Regions from separate parts of the Mesorhizobium sp. AR02 genome, predicted to be linked through region 2. Evidence: predicted binding sites of a transcription regulator. Region 2 holds the regulator's gene; each other region holds the start of a gene.
The links. The regulator PhoB, encoded in region 2, activates phosphate uptake and scavenging genes when phosphate is short. The targets are predictions, from matches to a motif close to TGTCATNNANCTGTCAT.
Positions count from the first base shown of each region.

Region 1: a site for PhoB is predicted at 1,985-2,001, ahead of DBIPINDM_RS30615 (acid phosphatase). Genes of this name have one in related genera too.
Region 3: a site for PhoB is predicted at 2,607-2,623, ahead of phnF (phosphonate metabolism transcriptional regulator PhnF). Genes of this name have one in related genera too.

Region 1 covers NZ_CP080531.1:5,464,044-5,468,816, reverse strand. The annotation lists gene DBIPINDM_RS30620 (Lrp/AsnC family transcriptional regulator) at 1-356, shown strand, start outside; gene DBIPINDM_RS30615 (acid phosphatase) at 367-1,899, opposite strand; gene DBIPINDM_RS30610 (cytochrome-c peroxidase) at 2,150-3,367, shown strand; gene DBIPINDM_RS30605 (putative bifunctional diguanylate cyclase/phosphodiesterase) at 3,529-4,773, shown strand, end outside.
Region 2 covers NZ_CP080531.1:3,432,179-3,436,951, forward strand. The annotation lists gene pstB (phosphate ABC transporter ATP-binding protein PstB) at 1-584, shown strand, start outside; gene phoU (phosphate signaling complex protein PhoU) at 610-1,317, shown strand; gene phoB (phosphate regulon transcriptional regulator PhoB) at 1,337-2,026, shown strand; gene DBIPINDM_RS20815 (ROK family protein) at 2,239-3,483, opposite strand; gene xylF (D-xylose ABC transporter substrate-binding protein) at 3,753-4,773, shown strand, end outside.
Region 3 covers NZ_CP080531.1:3,968,841-3,973,613, reverse strand. The annotation lists gene DBIPINDM_RS23400 (ABC transporter permease) at 1-571, shown strand, start outside; gene DBIPINDM_RS23395 (zinc-binding alcohol dehydrogenase family protein) at 645-1,661, shown strand; gene phnF (phosphonate metabolism transcriptional regulator PhnF) at 1,833-2,582, opposite strand; gene phnG (phosphonate C-P lyase system protein PhnG) at 2,703-3,164, shown strand; gene phnH (phosphonate C-P lyase system protein PhnH) at 3,164-3,775, shown strand; gene DBIPINDM_RS23375 (carbon-phosphorus lyase complex subunit PhnI) at 3,778-4,773, shown strand, end outside.

The sequences.
Region 1 (4,773 bases), 2.0 Mb from region 2:
CGACTTCCGAGCGGGTCAAGCGGCTGGAGGAGCGCGGCGTCATTGCCGGCTACACCGCGGTGATCGATCCGGCGGCCCTTGGCCTCGGCATGATGGCGATCATCCGCGTGCGCACCACGCATGAGCACATCCGCCCGTGCCTGAAGCAGTTCGCCGAAATGCCCGAGATTACCGAGGTGCACCGGCTGACCGGCGAGGACTGCTTCATCCTGAAAGTGGTCGTGCCCTCGCCCGCCCACCTTGAAACCATCGTCGACGCCGTGGCGCGCCATGGTGCGGTCACCACGGCGCTGGTGCTGCGCAGCGAGACGCCGAAGCCGATCGGCCGCGACCTGATCCGGAGATCAGGCGGTTAGCGGCCCAAGCCTACCGGCTGAGATCAAGCGCCGCACTCAGATCTCCCATCGGTGGCTCGCCATTGGCGGCAAGCGCCTTGTCGCGGGCGACGATGCCGGAGAGCGCCGGCAAATCGTAGCGCGCGGTGATGAAGCGCAGGATCGACGTCGTGTCATATTGCGTGTGGTCGACCGTGCCCATCCTGGCATAGGGCGAGATGATGAAGGCCGGGATGCGGTTGCCCGGACCCCAGCGGTCGGCCTTGGGCGGCGCGACGTGGTCCCAGAAGCCGCCATTCTCGTCATAGGTGACGACCACCAGCATATGGCTCCATTGCGGACTCTTCTCCAGATGCGCGACGAGGTCGGCCAGATGCTGGTCGCCCGATGTCACGTCGGCATAGCCGCTGTGCTCGTTGAGATTGCCTTGCGGCTTGTAGAAACTCACCGAAGGCAGCTTGCCGTCGTCGATCGCCTTGATGAACTCGGTGCCGTCCAGGCCGCCATCCCTGAGGTGCTCGGTCCGCGCCGCGGTGCCGGGCGCATAGGCGGCGAAATAGTTGAACGGCTGGTGATGGAACTGGAAGTTCGGCACCGGCGTCGCATTCTTGCCGTCGAGCGTCGCCTGCCAGGCGCCGGCATACCAGGCCCAGTCGATCCTCTTCAGCGACAGCAGGTCGCCGATGGTGATGTCGTGCTGCGGCGGCAGCGTCGTCGGCTGCGCCGGATCGGCCAGGGTCTTGTCGCCGCCCTCGGCCGGCTTGTTGGCGCTCGGCTGGTAGGGCGGCTGCATGGTGTTGACGGCGTAGAAATCGGGCGTGATGGCGCCGTCATTGACGAATTTCGGCGCGCCGCCAAGTGCTGAGGCCGGCGAATTGTCGGCCACCTTCAGCGTCTTGCCATCGGCCTCGACGACCGCGATCTGCCCTTTCACCGGGCTGGTGTCGGCATGCGGATAGACCGGCGCGCAGGCGCAGGCGAGCATGATATGGTTGAGGAAGGAGCCACCGAAGGCGCCCTGGAAGAAATTGTCGGCCAGAACGTATTTCTTGGCCACCGCCCACATCGGCAGGCCGGAGCCGTCATAATGGCCCATGACCAGACCGCCGGAATCGGCCCAGGCGGCGAATTTGTCGTTCTTGCCGCCATCGATCTGCATCTGCTCCTGATAGAAGCGGTGCCAGAGGTCGCGCGTGACGACGGAGGTTTTCTCGTTGAAGCCGCTGGCATCGTCGATGGCGAAGCTGGCATTGGCGAGATGCGCCGACTGCGCCTCGGTTACAACAGGCGTCACCCCCTTGGCGGTCAACCCGCCCCAGGCCGGCGGCAATTCTGAAAGCGGCTTGCCGTCACGGTCAAGCTGGCGCGCCTGATCGGCCGAGACATTGGCCAGGCCGTTGGCGCCGGGGAAACCGCCATAGAGATTATCGAAGCTGCGGTTCTCGGCATAGATGACGACGACAGTGTCGATCTTGTCGTAGCCGGGAGGAGCGGCGTGGGCAGCACCGGCGAACGATGCCAGCGCCGTCGAGGCGAGGCAAAGGGAGAGAAAGGACCTGGTCATGGGAAGATGCCTCGTGGCTGGGGAATGGCTGGAGGACGACACGCATGGGCAACGAAAACGCACGAATGGAGCTACTTCCATGCCTTGTCACCTTTGTGACATTTGCCGACCCCTCGAACACGGTTTCGTGAACGCAAGGCTGGGTCATGAATCCGTTGCACAGGATACTTAGTTGCGGGATCGAAAACGGACTGCAGCTATGGCAATGGGACGATGGAAAAGCCGGGCGGCAGTGATCGCCGCGGCATCGATGGTAAGCTTCGCCGCGCCCGCAAACACGGCGGCACCAGATGGCGTCCACCCCGGCCCGATGTCGCGCGCGCAGGCCTTCGCGCGGGCGCAGGCGCTGACCGCACTTGGCAAAAAAATGTTCTTCGACCCGGCGCTTTCCGCCTCGGGCAAGCAGGCCTGTTCGTCCTGCCACGATCCGCGCCACGCCTTCGGCCCGGCCTCGGCCGCGCCGGTCGAGATGGGCGGGCCAAACCTCGACCGGCCGGGCGTGCGCGCCGTGCCGTCGCTGCGCTATCTGCAGGCCGCGCCCGCCTTCACCGAGCATTTCTACGATTCCGAGGACGAAGGCGACGAGAGCGTCGACAATGGCCCGACCGGTGGCCTGACCTGGGACGGTCGCGCCGACCACGGCAAGGACCAGGCGAAGATCCCCCTGCTCTCGCCCTTCGAGATGGCCAACAAGGATGAAGGCGCCGTCAACGTCGCCTTGCGCAAGGCCGCCTACGCCGGCGAGTTCAAGGCAACCTTCGGCGCCGACGTGTTCGACCATCCGGGTGATGCCTTCGACGCCGCCGCCGAAGCACTCGGCACGTTCGAGCAGAGCGCGCCCGACTTCTATCCCTACTCCAGCCGCTACGATGCTTTCCTCGCCGGCAAGGCTGAGCTCACGGCGCAGGAAATGCGCGGCCGCGCGCTGTTCGAAGACGAGACAAAGGGCAATTGCGCCAGCTGTCATCTCAGCGAACCCGCCAATGACGGCGAGCCGCCGCAATTCACCGATTTCGGCCTGATCGCCATCGCCGTGCCGCGCAATGCGGCGATTCCCGCCAATGCCGATCCCGCCTATGTCGATCTCGGCCTGTGCGGCCCGCTGCGCACCGATTTTCGTGGCCGCACTGAATATTGCGGCCTGTTCAAGACGCCGACCCTGCGCAACGTCGCGCTGCGCAGGAGCTTCTTCCACAACGGCACTTTCCACACGCTGCGCGACGCCGTCGCCTTCTACGCCAGCCGCGACACCGATCCCGGCCACTGGTATCCCAAGAATGCCGACGGCACGGTCAGGAAATACGACGATCTGCCAAAGGCTTACTGGCCGAACTTAAATCAGGATCCGCCCTTCAACGGCAAAAAACCCGGCGACAAGCCAGCGCTAACCGGTGCCGAGATCGACGATATCGTCGCCTTCCTGGGCACGCTTACCGACGCCGACCAGCAGGCGGTGCCAGCGAACTGAACCGCCTTGCCCAGCTTGGCCTGCCCGCCCGCGAAAGAAAGGGTCCGGATTTGCCGGATTTGATGCGCCGCAGCGCTTGGGACCGGTAAAGAAAGACATATCCCATTAGCGCTTCCTAAACCGCTCTCCGGTAATCCTCGTCACTCGATGGTGGGGCGCTGATGAACGCATTCAGGCGAGCGGCCGGATTTGTTGTGATCCTGTTGACCGGCGCGGCGACGCTGGCGGCGTTGCATATCGATGCCCAGCGAAACTTCGCGCTGGCCAAGGAGCGCTATCTCGAGAATTCCCAGGCAGCTTCCAGAGCGACGGCCAAGACCGTCGAAGACGCCTTGCGAGCCGTCTATGAAAATGTGCGGACCTTGACCTATCTGCCCAGCGTCCGAAACCTCGACCGGCACGGCACAAATCTGGGCGACGAAGGCCGCGCGACAATCCAGCAGATCTACAACAACCTCGCCAACAACGTCTCCATTTCCGAGGTTTACTTCCTGCCGCTGGATTTCAACCCGGACCGCTTCGATGCGGTGACCGGCAAGCTCGAGGAGCCGATCCTCCAATTCGACCAGTTGATCGTGAATGCCAAGGCGAGATCCGATGCGGCTGGCAGCGCCAAACACGCGAAGCTGGACGAGAATGCGCTGACCCGCCCTCCGGAAGAGGTCGAGACCTATGAATACCATGAGCTGGCCAAACAACTCGCCTGGCTGAAGACGAACTATCCGAATTCGAGCGCCATTGACGGGTTGAATGTGCCGATTATCGGCACGAAGGAACTCATCACCTGCGACAACACCGATTTCATCCACACCGGCAATGACGCCGATCGCTCAGGCTTCATCCTTTCGGTCCCGGTCTTCGGCCAGGATGGTAGCCTGCGGGGCTCCGTGTCGGCGATCATGCTCACCTCGGCGCTGCGGAAACTGTTGCCGAGCAACGACTACATCATTGTCAATTCAGGCTACGGGTTTGAATCCGACCAGCACAAGATGTCGACAGCCCTGGCGGCGGATTCCCGTGCCTTCACGGCGGCGGACCCCAATCTGATCTATTCCGAAGTCATCCCGCTCTCACTCAACGATCCCAGGAGCGCATGGCGTCTCTGGGCCGGTTTCCCCAACAGCCGGTTCGACAGTAACCTGGACGTCCAGTCCGTGCGTGAATTCGAATTGGCCGGTTATGCGGCGGTCGCGGTGGTCACGCTGCTGGCGCTGGCCTGCTGGTACGCGATCGGGCGGACGATGACGATGCAGGTCGAGGCTGCCGAGACCCTGGAGCGGCGGGTCGAGGAACGCACCGCCGAGATCCAGCACCTGGCCACGCATGACATTCTCACCGGCCTGCCCAACCGAGGCCTCCTCGCCGAAACGATGGACGAGGCATTGAGAAGCCTCAGGGACGGCGAG
Region 2 (4,773 bases):
CCAAGCAGACCGCCGAGGGCCAGGTGCTGCTCGACGGCCAGAACGTTCTCGACCGCTCGCAGGATCTCAACCTGCTGCGCACCAAGATCGGCATGGTGTTCCAGAAGCCGACGCCGTTCCCGATGTCGATCTATGAGAACATCGCTTTCGGCGTCAGGCTCTATGAGAAGATCAGCAAGGCCGAGATGGACGGCCGTGTCGAGCAGGCGCTGAAGCGCGCAGCACTGTGGACCGAGGTCAAGGACAAGCTCAATGCCAGCGGCCTCAGCCTGTCTGGCGGCCAGCAGCAGCGGCTTTGCATCGCCCGCACGGTGGCGGTGAAGCCGGAGGTCATTCTGCTCGACGAGCCGGCCTCGGCGCTCGACCCGCTGTCGACCGCCAAGATCGAGGAGCTGATCGACGAATTGCAGGCCGACTACACGATCGTCATCGTCACCCACAACATGCAGCAGGCGGCGCGTGTCTCGAAGCAGACCGCTTTCATGTATCTGGGCGAACTGGTCGAGTTCGACAAAACCGAGAAGATCTTCACGTCGCCTCGCGAGAAGCGCACGCAAGACTACATCACCGGCCGCTTCGGCTGATCGCACGCATACGAGGACCAGGATCATGGCCGAACACACAGTTGCAGCCTTCGACGAGGATCTCGGACAGATCAGCAGGCTGATCAGTGACATGGGCGATCTCGCCGGCTCGATGGTCGGTGGCGCCACCAAGGCGCTGCTGAATTCCGACAACGCTCTCGCTCAGCGCGTGGTTTCCGACGATGCCATCATGGACGCGCGTCAGCGCGAGCTCGACGACCGCGCCATCACGCTGATCGCCAAGCGCCAGCCGATGGCCGATGATCTGCGCCATGTCGTCGGGTCGATCCGCATGGCCGGCGACCTCGAGCGCATTGGCGACCTTGCCAAGAACATCGCCAAGCGCGTCGGCACCGTCGGCCTCAGCGCCACGCCGCGCGACCTGTCGCATTCCATCGACGCCATGGCACAGCTGGTGCTGATCCAGGTGCAGGGCGTGATCGAAGAGTATGCGGCGCGCGATGCCGCGGCACTGGCGAAGCTGCGCGCCGACGACGAACGCATCGACGTCAAATACACCTCCGTCTTCCGCGAACTGCTGACCTACATGATGGAGGATCCGCGCAACATCACGGCTTGCACGCATCTGTTGTTCTGCGCCAAGAATCTCGAACGCATCGGCGACCACGTGACCAACATTGCCGAAAACGCCTACTATGTCCTGACCGGCACGCAGTTGCCCGCCAATCGTCCCAAGCAGGACGAGACGGCGATGTCGGCGCCCGCGGCCTGACGCAAGAGGTGACCAATCGATGATCGCGCCACGCATTATGGTGGTGGAGGATGAGGAGCCGCTGGGGGTGCTGCTCCGTTACAATCTTGAATCCGAAGGCTACCAGGTGGAGGTGGTGCCGCGCGGCGACGAGGCTGAAATCCGCCTGCAGGAGAACGTGCCCGACCTTCTGGTGCTCGACTGGATGGTGCCGGCGGTGTCCGGCATCGAACTCTGTCGGCGCCTGCGGATGCGGCCCGAGACCGAGCGGCTGCCGATCATCATGCTGACCGCGCGGGGCGAAGAAAGCGACCGCGTACGTGGGCTCTCGACCGGCGCCGACGACTATCTGGTCAAGCCGTTCTCGACGCCGGAATTCATGGCTCGCGTCAAGGCGCTGCTGCGCCGCGCCAAGCCGGAAGTTCTGTCCAGCGTGCTCAAGGTCGGCGACATCGTGCTCGACCGTGAATCGCACCGGGTTTATCGCAAGAAGAGCGAGATCCGGCTCGGGCCGACCGAGTTCCGCCTGCTCGAATTCATGATGCGTCATCCCGGCCGCGTGTTCTCGCGCAGCCAGCTGCTCGACAATGTCTGGGGCGAGACGATCTATATCGACGAGCGCACCGTCGACGTGCATGTCGGCCGGCTGCGCAAGGCGGTCAACAATGGCCGCATGCCGGACGTGATTAGAACCATTCGGGGCGCCGGCTACGCGATCAGGGAAGATTAGAGCCTTGGCGCGGAAGCGTTGATAGGTTGAATGTCTCCACTCCCGGGTCACACGCATTGATGATTGGCTGAGACGCTCATGACCTCGTCATCCTATGGCGGAGCAAGGAGCGAAGCGACGCCACCATTCCTCAGAGTTGATGACGAAGCTGAGAGGCTTCTGCCAATCTCCAAAGTCGGCGATGGTCTACGGCATCAATGACGGACGTCAGCTCAGGCTACGTTCTTTCCAACGCCTGACTTACCCTGCACCCCCGGCGCGAAAATTTCCTGGTCGACGAAGGTCAGTGCGCGCATGGCGCAGCCTTCGCGGATCAGCGGCAGTTCGTTCGGCTCGGTGTCGAAGGAAATCGATTTCGAGTGCTGGCCGCCTGCGGTCTGGGCGATCGCCTCGCGCAGTGCCGGCTCGATCAGGTCGAAGGCGGCGGCGCTGACGCCGACCATGGCGACGGGTGCGGGATCGATCAGCGCGAACAGGCTGCCGAGGCCATAACCGAGTGCCTCGCCGGCCCTGCGGTAGGCTTCGCGCTCGGGGCCGTCCCGTTCCCGCGCCGTCGCGGCGAGCGCCCGCATCTGCGCGTCGCTGACATCGGCGACCGGCTCGGTGTCCTCGCTGAGCTGCCTGGCGTTGCGCCAGATGGCGTAGTTGCCGGCATAGGCCTCGACGCAGCCGCGGCGTCCGCAGCGGCAGAGCGCGCCGCCCGGCCGATGGATCATGTGGCCGAACTCGCCACCAGAGGAATGGGTGCCGGTAAACAGCTCGCCCTTCAGCACCAGGCCCATGCCGATGCCGTGCGACAGAAGGATGGCGATGAAGTCGTCGCGGTAGCGCTCCGGATCGCGCCAGCGCAGCGCCACCGCCATCATGTTGCAGTCGTTTTCCATGGTGGCGGGGATGCCGAACTCGGCCTCGAGTATGTCGGCGAAGGCGATGTCGGTCTGCGGTGTGATCGGCGACCACAGCATCGAGCGGGCCTCGGTGTCGGTGATGCCCTGGATCGCCAGCGCGATGCGGGCGACGCTGCGCACGTCGATATCGGGATCCTCGAGGCGCCGTCGTACGATGGCGACGCATTCACCGATCAGCGCCTCGCGCGACATGGTCAGCGTGTCCAGCCGGCGCTGTTCTTCCGATACCACCTGGCCGGCATAGTCGATGACGGCGACGGAGAGGAAATTCAGCGACAGCACCACGGTCATGACAGCCGCGGCCTCCGGATTGAGGCCGAGGCCAACCTGTGGCCTGCCGCGTTTCAGCGCGCCGGCTTCGCTCGGCTTGCCTTCGGCCAGGATGCCTTCGCCGATCAGGTCGGAAGAGATCGCCGATATGGTCGAATGGCTGAGGCCGGTGGTCGCGGCAATCTCGGTGCGCGAGGGCCGACCGGCCCGGCGCACGGCCGCAATCACCATCGCGCGGTTGCGCCGGCGCAGATCGTCGTGGCGGATTCCGACCGACATGTTTCCCACATCCTCCCGGTCGCCGCGGTTCTTCCTGCCCCTCGAACGCTGCCGACGACACGCCCAAATAGTGGCAGAAGCGGCCCGTCCTGTCATTTATTTATTCCGGGGCTCGAAAAAAATTCGCAGGGACATCAAAATCCATCAGAATCGTTGTTGACAGCGTTCCGGTGTTGGCTCAGTGTTTTTTCGAGGCTCGAAAAAATAGAGCCTCTGTGCCGGCCTTAGGGCCAGTTTGGTCGCGCCATACGCGGCGCAGGGAGGATATCATGAAGAGATTCACGGCCGCCATCCTGGCGGGTGTCGCCATGTCGCTGACGCTTGCGTCGGTCGCGCAGGCGAAGGACAAGGTCATCGGTGTTTCGTGGTCCAACTTCCAGGAAGAGCGCTGGAAGACCGACGAAGCCGCCATGAAGAAGGCGATCGAGGCCGCCGGCGACAAGTACATCTCCGCCGATGCGCAGTCCAATCCCGGCAAGCAGCTTACCGATGTCGAAAGCCTGATCTCGCAGGGCGCCAATTCGCTGATCATCCTGGCGCAGGACGCCTCGGCCATCGGTCCGGCCGTGCAGAAGGCGCTGGACGAAGGCATTCCGGTCGTCGGCTATGACCGCCTGATCGAGAACAAGGACGTCTTCTACCTGACCTTCGACAACAAGGAAGTCGGCCGCCTGCAGGCCAGTGCGGTGTTCAAGGCCAAGCCGGAAGGCAATTATGTCTTCATCAAGGGCTCGGGCTCCGATCCGAATGCCGACTTCCTGTTCTCGGGCTCGATGGAAGTGCTCAAGGCGGCCATCGACAGCGGCAAGATCAAGAATGTTGGTGAGGCCTATACGGACGGCTGGCTACCTGCCAACGCCCAGAAGAACATGGAGCAGTTCCTGACCGCCAATGACAACAAGGTCGACGCTGTGGTCGCCGCCAATGACGGCACCGCCGGCGGCGTCGTCGCGGCGCTGACGGCACAAGGTCTCGCCGGCACCGTGCCGGTCTCGGGCCAGGACGGCGACCATGCCGCGCTGAACCGCATCGCGCTCGGCACCCAGACCGTGTCGGTGTGGAAGGATGCGCGCGAACTCGGCAAGAACGCCGCCGAGATCGCCTCGCAGCTGGCCGATGGCAAGAAGATGACCGACATCGCCGGCGTGAAGGACTTCACGACGCCTGGCGGCAACACCGTCAAGTCGCTGTTCCTGACCCCGGTCGCCATCACCAAGGACAATCTCAAGGTTGTCATCGACGCCGGCTGGATCAAGAAAGACGAAGTCTGCGCGGGCGTCGCCGCCGGCA
Region 3 (4,773 bases), 540 kb from region 2:
GACGCTGACGTCGCTGCGCGGCATCGGCCTTCTGATGACCAACGGCAACTCGATCTCGATCAACAACGATGCCTTCCAGGAGTTCTCGCGCAACTCCTTCCTCGGCGTGCCCAATTTGTTCTGGATGGTGATCCTGGTCGGCATTCCGGCCTATATCTTCCTGCATCACAGCCGTTGGGGCCGCTACCTGTTCTCGGTCGGCTCCAACGCCGAAGCCTCGCGCCTGTCCGGCGTCAATGTCCAGCGCACCATCTACATGGCCTACACGCTGTCTGGCCTGTGCGCGGCCTTTGTCGGCGTGCTCTTGGCCTCGCGCATCGGCATCGGCAACCCGACCCAGGCCGAGGGCTGGGAACTGCAGGCGATCGCGTCCTCGGTGATCGGCGGCACCTCGCTGTTCGGCGCGGTCGGCTCGGTGCACGGCCCGCTGCTAGGCGCCTTCATTCTCGCCACCATCAACAACGGCGCCAACCTGCTCAACGTCAACGCCTTCTGGCAGCGCATCATCACCGGCGTGCTGATCATCGTCATCGTCTATTTCGACGGCCTGCGCCGCCGCGGCGGCAAGTGATCACCACCAAGACCGATCGCCGGCCCGCCATGAAACGGGCCGGCGTTTTTATAAACCCTGACTGGATTGAAGCATGAAAGCCGTCGTCTGCCGCTCACCCGACGACCTTGTCCTGGAAGACCGCACCGCACCGGGCGCACCACCTGCCGGCTGGGCGCTGGTGGCGGTCAGCCATGTCGGCATCTGCGGCACCGACTACCACATTTTCGAGGGCAAGCACCCGTTCCTCGCCTATCCCCGCATCATGGGCCACGAAGTGTCGGGAACGATTGTCGAGACCGGTGACGGTGTCGACCTTGCCATTGGCGAGCCGGTCGTCATCAACCCGTATCTCTGCTGCGGCAAATGCATCGCCTGCCGGCACGGCAAGCCGAATTGCTGCGTCAGGATCGAGGTGCTCGGCGTCCATCGCGACGGCGCCATGTGCGAACGCATCCTGGTGCCGGCGCAGAATCTTTATCCGGCAAACGGCCTGTCGTTGGCCGATGCCGCCGCCGTCGAATTCCTGGCCATCGGCGCGCATGCCGTGCGGCGCGCGCGGGGCGAGTCCGGTGCCCGCACGCTGGTCGTCGGCGCCGGCCCGATCGGCCTCGGCACTGCCATCTTCGCCCGCATCGCCGGGCTCGACGTGACGCTGCTCGACATGAGCAGTGAAAGGCTCGCTTTCGCCGCAAACGAACTCGGCTTCCGGACCCTCGACGGCTCACGCGGCGCGGTGCCGGATCTGGTCAGGCAGGCGACATCAGGCGAAGGCTTCGATGTCGTCTTCGACGCCACCGGCAACACCCAGTCGGTGCAGTCGGCCTTCGCTCATGTCGCCCATGGCGGGACATTGGTGCTGGTCAGCGTCGTCAAGGACGACATCGCCTTTTCCGACCCGGAATTCCACAAGCGCGAAATGACATTGATCGGCAGCCGCAATGCGCTGCATGCCGACTTCGATCATGTCGCCGCCTCGATCCGCAACGGCGCCGTGCCATTGGCCAAGCTCGTTACCCACCGCACGACGCTTGCCGATACGCCGCGCGACCTCGCCCGCTGGGCGCATGAGAAGTCCGGCCTGATCAAGGCTGTGATCGAGGTGGGGTGATAACATGGCAGGCGGTGAACCCGGCCCGAATTGACGACGCCCCGCTCAGGTCGACCCCCACTCCGTCTCGGCTTCGCCGAGCCAACTCTCCCCCGATCGACGGGGTAGAGGAAGGGTGCGAGCCTGTTGCAGCCAACGCCCTCAACCAGACTCCCTGCTTCTCCCGTCGCCCTACAGCGCCGACAGCTTCAGCTCCACCCGTTCGGCCGGAAAGCGCGACTCCGAAAACTGGATCGGTTGGCCGTCCGGCGTGACGTTGACAGCCACCGTGACCAGCACGATGGCGCCTGGCTGCAGATCGAGATCGGCAAGGTCGGCCGCATCGGCGTGGCGCGCCGACAGCACGGTCGATTGCCGGAGATAATCGTCGATGCCGAAACGGGCCAGCGACGCGGTGATCGACCCGGTCTGCGCCATCGCCTTGTCGATGCCGGCAAAGCGCCTGGCCTCGAACCAGCCGGCAGCGCGCGACACAGGCCGTCCGTCGGCTTCGCCGCGTGTCTCTAACCTGATCACCTCAGCGCCCCTGGCCAGCCCAAGCCCCTCAGCGACGCGCTGGCTGGCCGGCTCGACTGAGGAAGAGAGCAAGACGATATGCCGTTCCGACGTCTGCCCTTGCAGGCCGGTCGAAAACCGTGTGCGCGCACCGATCGGATAGGACAGCCGCTTGCGTGACAGCACGAAGGTGCCGCGTCCCTGCTCGGCCCGCAGCACCCCTTCCTGCACAAGCGCCGATATGGCGCTGCGCACGGTGTGGCGGTTGACGCCGTAGCGCTCGGCCAGCGCCACCTCCGGCGGCAGCGCGGCATTCTCGGCGAAATCGCCGGCTGCGATCGCCTGCAGGATCCTGTCGGCGATCTGCCGCCACAGCGACACGCCGCTGCGCCGCTCGATGCTGTCGGCTTCCTGTCGCCTGATCATGGATTGCCCCCGCCTTCCATCAGATGTCATCCACCCGTCATGGACTCGCGTTAGGTAATATGTATAATTTGTATAGTTGTCTATATCAATAGACAAATTTAGCAAAGAGGAATGCAGCCGATGCGAGGACAGGAAGCCCGCGACCAGGCCGAACGCAAGGCCGCCATGGCGACGCTGGCGCAATCGAGCGGCGACGACATCGTCCGGCTCTGGAACGAGGCCGGCCTGCCTTCACAAGCCGAGCTGCTGCGCGGTCCCGAGACCGGCCTGGTGACGCTGCGCGGTCGCATCGGCGGCGGCGGCGCGCCGTTCAATGTCGGCGAGGCGACCGTCACCCGCGCCACTGTCCGGCTGCCGTCCGGACAGGTCGGCCACTGCTACGCGCTTGGCCGCGACAAGCAGAAGGCAAAGCTGGCGGCAATCGCCGACGCGCTGTGGCAGGACCCTGCCCGCCGCGCCGAGGTCGAGACCAGGCTGATCGCGCCTTTGAGGTCGGCCTTGACGACCGCCCATGAAAAACGCCGCGCCGAGACGGCAGCAACGAAGGTGGATTTCTTCACCATGGTTCGCGGAGAAGACTGATGGATATCGCAGCGCAATCGATCGAGGGCGGCTTCGCCGATCCGGTGTTCAACGCCCAGACCGTGTTCCGCGCGGTCATGGACGCGATGGCGCGGCCTGGCAGCGTGCAGCCCTTGCCGGCCCTGGCCCGTCCACCGGCGCCGCTCTCGGCAACCGCAGGCGCCGTGGCGCTGGCGCTGTGCGACAACGACACGCCGCTCTGGCTCGACCCGGCCCTGCACGCCTCCGCCGCGATCGGCTCCTGGCTTGGTTTCCACACCGGCGCGCCGCTCGCCAACACCCCCGCCGATGCGCATTTCGCCTTTGTCGCCACGCCGGCCGAGATGATGGCGCTCGACGGCTTTTCGCAGGGCACGCAGGATTATCCCGACCGGTCGACCACCCTGATCCTCCAGGTCAGCGACCTCACCTCGGGCGCTCCACTGTTGCTCGAAGGTCCCGGCATCGAAACCAGCGCCACCATCGCGCCGGCGCAGATGCCGCGTCATTTCATCGAGCAGTGGAAGCAGAACACCAAGCGCTTTCCACGCGGCGTCGACATCATCCTCGCCACCGCCGAGGGCATAGCCTGCCTGCCGCGCACGACGCGCATCAAGACGATGGAGGCTTGAAGATGTATGTCGCGGTAAAAGGCGGCGAAGCCGCAATCGCCAATGCCCACAGCCTGCTCGCCGACCGCCGGCGCGGCGACCGTTCGGTGCCGGCGCTGCGCCTCGACCAGATCGTCGAGCAGCTGGCGCTCGGCGTCGACCGGGTGATGAGCGAAGGCTCGCTCTACGACCGTGAACTCGCCGCGCTCGCCATCGTCCAGGCGCGCGGCGATATGATCGAGGCGATCTTCCTGGTGCGCGCTTATCGCACCACGCTGCCGCGCTTCGGCTACAGCAAGGCCATCGACACCAGCGCGATGCGGGTCGAGCGGCGCGTGTCGGCAACCTACAAGGACCTGCCCGGCGGCCAGTTGCTTGGTCCGACCTTCGACTACACCCACCGGCTGCTCGACCCCGAACTTGCCGCCGGCGCCGATGTCGCCGAGCCCTTGCAGCGCGAGACGGAAGCGCAAGCCATGCCGCGCGTCTCGGCGATCCTTGCCCGCGAAGGCCTGATCGAGCCGGATGGCGAGATGCCGCAGGACCATGTCCCCGGCGACATCACCCGCGAGCCGCTGGAATTCCCGATGGCGCGCGACATCCGCCTGCAGGCGCTATCGCGAGGCGACGAGGGTTTTCTCCTGGCGCTCGGCTATTCGACCCAGCGCGGCTATGCCCGCAACCATCCCTTCGTCGGCGAAATCCGCATCGGCGAGGTCGAGCTGGAACTCGACGTTCCCGAACTGCCCTTCGCAGCACCCCTGGGTACTGTGCGGGTCACCGAATGCCAGATGGTCAACCAATTCAAGGGCTCGGCCAAGGCGCCGCCGCAATTCACCCGCGGCTACGGCCTCGTCTTCGGCCAGAGCGAGCGCAAGGCGATGGCCATGGCACTGTGCGACCGGGCTCTGCGCGCCTCTGAGCTCGGCGAGGACATTGTCGCCGCGGCGCAGGACGAGGAGTTCGTCATCTCGCATTCCGACAACGTCCAGGCGACCGGCTTCGTCGAGCATCTGAAG